Regions from separate parts of the Streptomyces sp. NPDC021115 genome, predicted to be linked through region 1. Evidence: predicted binding sites of a transcription regulator. Region 1 holds the regulator's gene; each other region holds the start of a gene.
What was found. Region 1 encodes HrcA, which represses chaperone genes, less so after heat shock. Its sites were predicted from a motif close to TTNGCACTCNGNNNNNCNGAGTGCNAA; they were not measured.
Positions count from the first base shown of each region.

Region 2: groL (chaperonin GroEL) is a predicted target of HrcA. The motif match lies at 1,401-1,427, and genes of this name have one in related genera.
Region 3: ACH4TL_RS04625 (FmdB family zinc ribbon protein) is a predicted target of HrcA. The motif match lies at 1,630-1,656, and genes of this name have one in related genera.

Region 1 is NZ_JBIRQF010000006.1:320,596-323,867, reverse strand. Features, by position in the region: gene dnaJ (molecular chaperone DnaJ) at 1-969, opposite strand, end outside; gene hrcA (heat-inducible transcriptional repressor HrcA) at 970-1,986, opposite strand; gene ACH4TL_RS21270 (MBL fold metallo-hydrolase) at 2,163-2,900, shown strand; gene ACH4TL_RS21265 (DUF3097 domain-containing protein) at 2,931-3,272, shown strand, end outside.
Region 2 is NZ_JBIRQF010000008.1:248,044-251,315, reverse strand. Features, by position in the region: gene thrC (threonine synthase) at 1-337, shown strand, start outside; gene ACH4TL_RS25370 (MoaD/ThiS family protein) at 334-612, shown strand; gene ACH4TL_RS25365 (cold-shock protein) at 1,044-1,250, shown strand; gene groL (chaperonin GroEL) at 1,590-3,215, shown strand.
Region 3 is NZ_JBIRQF010000001.1:1,000,900-1,004,171, reverse strand. Features, by position in the region: gene ACH4TL_RS04635 (RcpC/CpaB family pilus assembly protein) at 1-141, opposite strand, end outside; gene ACH4TL_RS04630 (S-methyl-5'-thioadenosine phosphorylase) at 293-1,141, opposite strand; gene ACH4TL_RS04625 (FmdB family zinc ribbon protein) at 1,239-1,619, opposite strand; gene ACH4TL_RS04620 (potassium/proton antiporter) at 1,730-3,238, opposite strand.

The DNA.
Region 1 (3,272 bases):
CAGATCGCCGCGGCCGCCGCCGCGCAGATGGGTGACGCCGCGCTGGTGCAGCGGGACCGACTGGCCGGACTGGGTGCCGGGCCGGATGTCGATCTCCTCCAGGCCATCCAGCGTCTCCAGCGGCACCTTGGTGCCGAGCGCCGCCGCGGTCATCGGGATCGTCACCGTGCAGTGCATGTCGTCGCCGCGCCGCTGGAAGACCGGGTGCGGCACCTCGTGGATCTCCACGTACAGGTCGCCCGCCGGGCCGCCGCCCGGGCCGACCTCGCCCTCGCCCGCGAGCTGGATGCGGGTGCCGTTGTCCACACCGGCCGGGATCTTCACGGTCAGCGTGCGCCGCGAGCGGATCCGCCCGTCGCCCGCGCACTCCGGGCACGGGGTCGGCACCACGGTGCCGAAGCCCTGGCACTGCGGGCACGGCCGCGAGGTCATGACCTGGCCGAGGAAGGACCGAGTCACCTGCGAGACCTCACCGCGGCCGCGGCACATGTCACATGTCTGCGCCGAGGTGCCAGGCGCCGCGCCCTCACCGCTGCACGTGGTGCACACCACCGCGGTGTCGACCTGGATGTCCTTGGTGGTGCCGAACGCGGCCTCGTTCAGCTCCACGTCGAGGCGGATCATGGCGTCCTGGCCGCGCCGGGTCCTGGACCGCGGGCCGCGCTGCGAGGCGGTGCCGAAGAACGCGTCCATGATGTCGGAGAAGTTGCCGAAGCCCGCGCCGAAGCCACCGGCGCCGCCGCCGGCGGCCGAGCCCGACGGGTCCCCGCCCAGGTCGTAGACCTGCTTCTTCTGCGGGTCCGACAGCACCTCGTAGGCGGCGTTGATCTCCTTGAACCGCTCCTGGGTCTTCGGATCCGGGTTCACGTCCGGGTGCAGCTCGCGTGCCAGCCGGCGGAATGCCTTCTTGATCTCGTCCTGCGAGGCATCGCGCTGCACGCCCAGGACTGCGTAGTAGTCCGTCGCCACTTACGACTCCGCCAGGATCTGTCCGACGTAACGTGCCACTGCGCGTACCGCTCCCATCGTTCCGGGGTAGTCCATGCGGGTCGGTCCGACCACGCCGAGTTTGGCGACGGCTTCGTCGCCCGAACCGTAGCCGACCGCGACGACCGAGGTGGAATTCAGGCCCTCGTGAGCATTCTCATGCCCGATACGCACGGTCATACCCGAGTCTTTGGCCTCGCCGAGCAGCTTGAGGAGGACGACCTGCTCCTCAAGTGCCTCCAGAACGGGCCGGATCATCAGGGGAAAATCATGCCCGAAACGCGTGAGGTTCGCGGTGCCGCCGATCATCAGCCGCTCTTCGGTCTCCTCGACGAGCGTTTCGAGCAGGGTCGCCAACACGGTGGAGACCGTCCCCCGGTCCTCCTGTTCGAAGGACTCCGGAAGATCCTGCACCAATTGCGGCACATCCGCGAACCGCCGCCCCACGACCCGGCTGTTGAGCCGGGCCCGCAGATCCGCCAGCGAGTCGTCGCTGATCGGAGCCGGGCAGTCCACCATGCGCTGCTCGACCCGCCCGGTGTCGGTGATCAGCACCAGCATCACCCGGGCCGTGGCCAGCGGCAGCAGCTCCACATGTCGCACCGTCGAACGCGTCAGCGACGGATACTGCACCACCGCGACCTGCCGGGTCAGCTGCGCCAGCAGCCGGACGGTGCGCCCCACCACGTCGTCGAGGTCGACGGCGCTGTCCAGGAAGTTCTGAATGGCCCGCCGCTCCGGGGCGGACAGCGGCTTCACTCCGGCCAGCCGGTCCACGAAGAGCCGGTAGCCCTTGTCCGTGGGAATGCGCCCGGCGCTGGTGTGCGGCTGGGCGATGAAGCCCTCGTCCTCCAGCGCGGCCATGTCGTTGCGCACCGTGGCCGGGGAGACGCCCAGCTGGTGCCGCTCGGTGAGGGCCTTGGAGCCGACCGGCTCCTCGGTGCCCACGTAGTCCTGGACAATGGCACGCAGCACTTCGAGTCTGCGTTCGCTGAGCACCCCGCGCACCTCCAGTCCAGCCGTGTCATCAGGTCGTCCCTCTGGCACTCAACGGTCACGAGTGCCAGAACCCCTCAGCCAGTGTACGGCGGGGTGCGGTGGCCACGGCAAGAGCCGCCCCCCGCCGGTGCCCCGGCCACACGTCACGCTATCGCTGTTGGAGCTAGCGTCTCGGTATGAAGACGTGTTGGGAAGAGGCCGGGTGGGAAGAGCTCGCGCCCGATGTCGCCCGGCGGCGGCTGCCGGACTGGGACTGCACGGTCGGCGTGATCGTCGGCCGGAAGGACGTCCTCGTGGTGGACACCGGCTCGACGCTGCGCGAGGGCGCGGCGCTGCGGGCCGAGATCACCCGGCTGACCGGCCGCAGGCCGACCAGGATCGCGCTCACCCATCCGCACTTCGACCATGTCCTCGGCACGGCCGCCTTCGCGGGCTGCGAGGTGTACGGGGCCACCGGTCTGGACGGTCCGCTGCGCCGCGACCGGGAGGCGCTGCGCGAGGACGCGGTACGGCACGGAGTGGCCCCCGGTGCCGCCACCGAGGCCGCCGATCACCTCGTACCGCCCCATCACGCGGTCTCCGGGGAGATCACCGTGGACCTGGGCTGCCGGTCCGTGCTGCTGGCGAACGTGGGTCCCGGGCACACCGCCCACGACCTGGCCGTCCTGGTCCCTGGGCGGCCGGAGGTGGTCTTCTGCGGCGATCTGGTGGAGGAGTCGGGCCCGCCCCAGGCCGGGCCCGACGCGATCCCCGACCACTGGCCCGCCGCGCTCGACCGGCTGCTCGCCCTCGGCGGCGAGGACGCGCGGTACGTCCCCGGCCACGGGTCGGTCGTGGACGCGGCCTTCGTACGTGACCAACGCGACGAACTGGCCGCGCGCTTCGGCGTGTCCCGCTCGGCCCGCTCCCGCTGAGCCCTCTCCCGCCGCGCTATGGTCATCCGGATGCGCAGCCGACAGTACGACTCGGATCTGACCCCGCCCTGGAAGCGGCAGCAGCCCGCGCCCGAGGTCGCCGCCGAACCGGACCTCGTGGTCGAGGAGGTCACCACCGGGTTCTGCGGTGCCGTGATCCGCTGCGAGAAGACCGCGCAGGGGCCGACGGTCACCCTGGAGGACCGCTTCGGCAAGCACCGCGTCTTCCCCATGGAGCCGCGCGGCTTCCTCCTGGAGGGCCGCGTCGTCACCCTCGTACGTCCGCGCGCGACGGCCCCCGGCGCGCCGCGGCGCACCGCGTCCGGTTCGATCGCCGTCCCGGGCACCCGCGCGCGGGTCGCCCGCGCCGGG
Region 2 (3,272 bases), on a different contig from region 1:
GTCGCTGGCCATCGGCAACCCGGCGGACGGCCCGTACGTCCTCGACATCGCGCGCCGCACCGGCGGGGCGGTCGAGGACGTCACCGACGAGCAGGTGGTCGACGCGATCAAGCTGCTCGCCCGCACCGAGGGGATCTTCGCGGAGACCGCGGGCGGCGTGACCGTCGGCGTGACCAAGAAGCTGATCGAGGACGGGCTGCTCGACCCGTCCCTGACGACCGTCGTCCTCAACACCGGCGACGGCCTCAAGACCCTCGACGCGGTGGCCCCCACCACGGGCCCCTCCGCCATCATCCGCCCCACCCTTGACTCGTTCCGAGAGGCTGGCCTCGCATGAGCGTCAACGTCCGAATCCCGACCATCCTGCGTACCTACACCGGCGGCCAGGCCGAGGTCAGTGCCGAGGGCGCGACCCTCGCCGAGGTCCTGGCGGACCTGGAGAAGAACCACACGGGCATCGCGGCCCGCGTCCTGGACGACACCGGCAAGCTGCGCCGCTTCGTGAACGTCTACGTCAACGACGACGACGTGCGGTTCGCCGAGGGCCTGGGCACGGCCACGCCGGACGGCTCCGGGGTGTCGATCATCCCCGCGGTCGCGGGTGGCTGCTGACGCCCCATCACCCCGCTCACCTCTGGAAATCGCCCCGTCCCGGAAGAACCGGACGGGGCGATTCCGTGTGTGGAATCGCGATAGAGTTGCCCCGCTTCCCCAGCGGCCCCCGGGCTACCTCATCGGCCCCGGCGCCGGAACCGCATATGAGAACTCGTCAACTTGTGCGCAAAGTGTGTGCGCGATTTGTCGGGTTAGTGCCCTGTGCCCCGCCAGGTTTGCCCGAACTTCACAGGAATTCTCCACTTATTCCCGATCAGCCGTGCCCAGAATTCTCGTCCAATTGACCTGTTGCAGAGGGCGTTGGGACGGATACATTCAGCGGCGGTCGACGCGTTCCGGCGCACACCCCCCTCGACTCGGGGGGTGAGGTCTGACCCGGGTCCGCGGAGTGCGGTCCTGCGCAAGGGCCAGCAATAGGGGAGTTAGGAATGGCTCAGGGCACCGTCAAGTGGTTCAACGCGGAGAAGGGGTACGGCTTCATCGCGGTCGACGGTGGTGCGGACGTGTTCGTCCACTACAGTGCGATCCAGATGGACGGTTACCGCACCCTCGAGGAAGGCCAGCGGGTCGAGTTCGAGATCTCGCAGGGCCAGAAGGGCCCGCAGGCGGACATGGTCCGCGTGGCCGTAGGCTGACGCGCCGAACGCGAGGCAGCTGACTGAAGTTCCGGAGGGCCCGTACCCCGTGGGGGACGGGCCCTCCGGCATGTCCCCGGCCCTCGTTCCCGTCGCTCTCCTGTGGCTCTCCCATCCCTCCCCTGTGGCTCCCTTGACGTCCATCGGGCGCTTGCACTCTCATGGGGCGAGTGCTAATTATTGCGTTAGCACTCTGAAGGTGAGAGTGACAGAAGGATCGGGTCGGTGAGGCTCGCCGACGCCGCGCGGGGCAAGGAACCGCACGGCAGGCAGGCCGTCCGTCGCGGGCGCCAGGCGCGGTCCGGAGCAATCCACCCCGTCTTGGGAGGACCACTTCACATGGCCAAGATCATCGCGTTCGACGAGGAGGCGCGGCGCGGCCTCGAGCGCGGGATGAACCAGCTCGCCGACGCCGTCAAGGTCACCCTCGGCCCCAAGGGCCGCAACGTCGTCCTCGAGAAGAAGTGGGGCGCCCCCACGATCACCAACGATGGTGTGTCCATCGCCAAGGAGATCGAACTCGAGGACGCGTACGAGAAGATCGGCGCCGAGCTGGTCAAGGAGGTCGCGAAGAAGACGGACGACGTCGCCGGTGACGGCACGACGACCGCGACCGTCCTCGCCCAGGCGCTGGTCAAGGAGGGCCTGCGGAACGTTGCCGCGGGCGCCAACCCGATGGCCCTCAAGCGCGGCATCGAGAAGGCCGTCGAGGCCGTCTCCGCCCAGCTGCTCGAGCAGGCCAAGGACGTGGAGACCAAGGAGCAGATCGCCTCCACCGCCTCCATCTCCGCCGCCGACACCCAGATCGGCGAGCTCATCGCCGAGGCCATGGACAAGGTCGGCAAGGAAGGCGTCATCACCGTCGAGGAGTCGCAGACCTTCGGGCTCGAGCTCGAGCTCACCGAGGGCATGCGCTTCGACAAGGGCTACATCTCCCCGTACTTCGCGACGGACATGGAGCGCATGGAGTCGTCGCTCGACGACCCGTACATCCTGATCGTCAACTCGAAGATCACCAGCGTGAAGGACCTCCTCCCGCTGCTCGAGAAGGTCATGCAGTCCGGCAAGCCGCTGCTGATCATCGCCGAGGACATCGAGGGCGAGGCGCTGGCGACCCTGGTCGTCAACAAGATCCGTGGCACCTTCAAGTCCGTCGCCGTCAAGGCCCCGGGCTTCGGTGACCGCCGCAAGGCCATGCTCGGCGACATCGCCATCCTCACCGGTGGCACCGTCATCTCCGAGGAGGTCGGCCTCAAGCTGGAGAACGCCGGTCTCGACCTGCTCGGCCGCGCCCGCAAGGTCACCGTCACCAAGGACGAGACCACCATCGTGGACGGCGCCGGCGACACCGACCAGGTGCAGGGCCGCGTCAACCAGATCCGCGCCGAGATCGAGAACTCGGACTCGGACTACGACCGCGAGAAGCTCCAGGAGCGCCTGGCGAAGCTGGCCGGCGGCGTGGCCGTCATCAAGGCCGGTGCCGCGACCGAGGTCGAGCTGAAGGAGCGCAAGCACCGCATCGAGGACGCGGTGCGCAACGCCAAGGCCGCCGTCGAGGAGGGCATCGTCGCCGGTGGTGGCGTGGCCCTGCTCCAGACCGTCTCGGTCTTCGAGAAGCTGGAGCTCGAGGGCGACGAGGCCACCGGTGCCCAGGCCGTGCGCCTGGCCCTGGAGGCCCCGCTCAAGCAGATCGCCGTGAACGCCGGTCTCGAGGGCGGCGTCGTGGTGGAGAAGGTGCGCAACCTGACCCCGGGCCACGGCCTCAACGCCGCGACCGGTGAGTACATCGACCTGATCGCCGAGGGCATCATCGACCCGGCCAAGGTCACGCGCTCCGCGCTCCAGAACGCCGCGTCGATCGCCGCGCTGTTCCTCACCACCGAGGCCGTCATCGCCGACAAGCCCGAGAAGGCCGCTCCGGCGGGCGCCCCGGGTGGCATGCCGGGCGGTGACATGGACTTCTGACCGTCCTCGGCGCCCCGCGCGCCGGTCGGTCGAACCGTCCACTGACGACGGCGGGGC
Region 3 (3,272 bases), on a different contig from region 1:
GAAGCGCGGCACCGCGCGGGCCGGCGGAGTGGCGCGGGCCGGTGGAGAAGACACCGAGGACGGGGGTGGGGACAGGGAAGCGGACGGGGACGTGATCGAGGGTGACGCGGGGGAGGGGGACGAGGGGAACGGACGGGACATGGCACAACACCGCCTGCCGGGAGGAGCCGGGAGCTTCTTGGCCCCATCACCATGCCCGGCCTCGCCCGATCCCGCTGGGGCCTGTGGACGGCCGCCGCCTTGTGGACAACTCGGTCCCCCACACCAGGCAACACCCGCCCCGGCCCGCCCGCTACGGCAGCTCTATCCCCAGGTCCCAGCCGTCGTGCCCGTGGGCGCACAGGCAGTCCCGGTCGGCGTTGTCCGGAAGGCCGCTGACCGCGTCGAAGAGCACCTCGCGCAGCCGCCCGACGTTCTCGCCGAACACCTTCAGCACCTCGGCGTGCGAGACGCCCTCACCCGTCTCCACCCCCGCGTCCAGGTCGGTGACCAGCGTCAACGACGTGTAGCACAGCTCCAGTTCACGGGCGAGCACCGCTTCCGGATGTCCCGTCATCCCGACCACCGACCAGCCCTGCGCGGCATGCCAGCGCGATTCCGCCCGGGTGGAGAAGCGGGGTCCTTCGATCACGCACATCGTCCCGCCGTCCACCGGCTCCCAGCCGCGGCCGCGCGCCGCCGTCACCGCCGCCTGCCGCCCCACCGGGCAGTACGGGTCGGCGAAGGTCGTGTGCACCACGTTCGGCACCCGCCCGTCCGGGAGCGGCTCGCCGTCGAAGTAGGACTGGTCGCGTCCCTTGGTGCGGTCCACCAGCTGATCCGGCACCAGCAGCGTCCCCGGCCCGTACTCCGGCCGCAGACCGCCCACCGCGCACGGTCCGAACACCTGCCGCACTCCGGCCGCGCGCAGGGCCCACAGATTGGCGCGGTAGTTGATCCGGTTCGGCGGCAGACGGTGGGTGCGGCCGTGCCGGGGCAGGAAGGCGACCCGCCGTCCCGCGATGTCGCCGAGGAAGAGCGAATCGCTCGGCTCGCCATAGGGAGTCTTCACGGTGATCTCGGTCACATCGTCGAGGAACGCGTAGAACCCCGAACCCCCGATGACCCCTATGTCTGCTTGTGTGCTGCTCGTCTCGGCCATGCGATCACCCTAGCCAGCGGCGGTCGACGGCGCCCCGGATGCACCGCACCCCCGCGGCTTTCCGGGAGGAAGCGGCAGGGGTGCGGGAGGCGCGAGATCAGGCGGCCGAGCTGGTGCTGCTCGACGACGTGCTCGACGAGGAGGAGCTCGACGAAGACGACGAAGACGTCGACGAGGACGACCCCGAGGAGGTGTCCGACGAGGAGGAGGACGAAGACGACGAGGTCTTGTCCGACGACGACGAACCGCTATCGCTCTTCGCCGCGGACTTCGCCGAGCCGCCGCTCGAGCTGCTGGACGACGAGCGGCTGTCGTTCCGGTAGAAGCCGGAGCCCTTGAAGACGATGCCGACCGCGGAGAACACCTTCTTCAGGCGTCCCTGGCACTGGGGGCATTCGGTGAGCGCGTCGTCGGTGAACTTCTGCACCGCCTCGAGGCCCTCGCCGCACTCGGTGCACTGGTACTGGTAGGTCGGCACGTACTTCCTCCTGGCACTCTCACTCATTGAGTGCTAACGACGCTCCATAGTGCAGTATTCCGGCCCGCCAGTCCACCGCACTACGGCACACGGTGACCTACGCCACGCCCTCAGCCGCCGCCGGTGCCCAGCCAGCCCGCCAGCTTGCCGCCCCGGCCGACCGCTCGCAGCCGCTGTTCGGCCGCGTCCCGCACCGGGTCGGTGGCCACCACCAGGAGTTCGTCGCCGCGCCGCAGCACGGTCGACGGCAGGGGGACGAAGCTGGAGCCGTCCCGGACGACGAGGGTGACCGCGGCCCCGGGCGGCAGCCGCAGCTCGGCGACCTCCACCCCGTGCATCCGGGAGCCGTTGGGGATCGACACCGACAGCAGGTGGCCGCGCAGCCGCTCCAGCGGCGCCGACTCGATGCCCAGGTCCGCGGTGCCCTCCGACTCCTCCAGCTGGAGCCGGGTGGCGAGCCAGGGCAGCGTCGGCCCCTGGATCAGGGTGTAGATGATCACCAGCACGAAGACGATGTTGAAGATCCGGCGGCTGTCGGGCACCTCGTTGACCATGGGGATGGTCGCGAGCACGATCGGCACCGCGCCGCGCAGCCCGGCCCAGGACAGCAGGACCTTCTCCCGCCATGCCACCCGGAACGGCGTCGTGCTCACCAGCACCGACACGGGCCTGGCGACCATGGTCAGCACCAGGCCGACGACGACGCCCGGCCAGATGTCGTCGGCCAGTTCGTGCGGCGTCACCAGCAGTCCGAGCAGGATGAACATGCCGATCTGGGCGAGCCAGCCCAGCCCCTCGGCGAAACCGCGGGTGGCCGGCCAGTGAGGCAGCTTCGCGTTCCCCATGACGAGCGCGGCGAGGTAGACGGCGAGGAAGCCGGAGCCGTGCGCCAGGCTTCCGCCCGCGTACGCGACGACCGCGATGGCCATCACCGCGATCGGGTACAGACCCGAGGCGGGCAGGGCGACCCGGCGCAGCCCGTACGAGCCGAGCCAGCCGATCGCGAGACCGACGACGGCGCCGATCGCCAGCTCCAGCATGATCTCGCCGATCATGAGGTACCAGGGGTCTATGGGCCCCTGGCTGGAGAAGGCGACGACCAGGATGACCACAGGGGCGTCGTTGAAGCCGGATTCGGCCTCCAGGGTGCCGGTGAGCCGCTTGGGCAGCGGCACCTTGCGCAGTACGGAGAAGACGGCCGCCGCGTCCGTGGAGGACACCACCGCGCCGATGATCAGCGCCTGCCGCCAGTCCAGCCCCACCACATAGTGCGCCGCCGCCGCGGTGACTCCCACGCTCACCGCGACGCCCGCGGTCGACAGCACGGCGGCCGTGGGCAGCGCGGGTTTGATTTCCTGCCACTTGGTGCCCAGACCGCCCTCGGCCAGGATCACCACCAGCGCGGTGTAGCCGATGACCTGTGTCAGCTCGGCGTTGTTGAAGGTGACGCCGAGCCCGTCCGTGCCCAGGGCGACGCCCATCCCCAGGTAGAGCAGCAGGGTGGGCAGGCCGCTGCGGGACGAGATCCTTACGGCCGCCACCGCGACGAGCAGGACGAGAGAGCAGACCAGCAGCAGTTCATTGAGGTGGTGGACAGTCAGGGGCCGAACCTTTCTCACGTGAGCGGCGGGACCTTCGGGGACGAGGTGAACG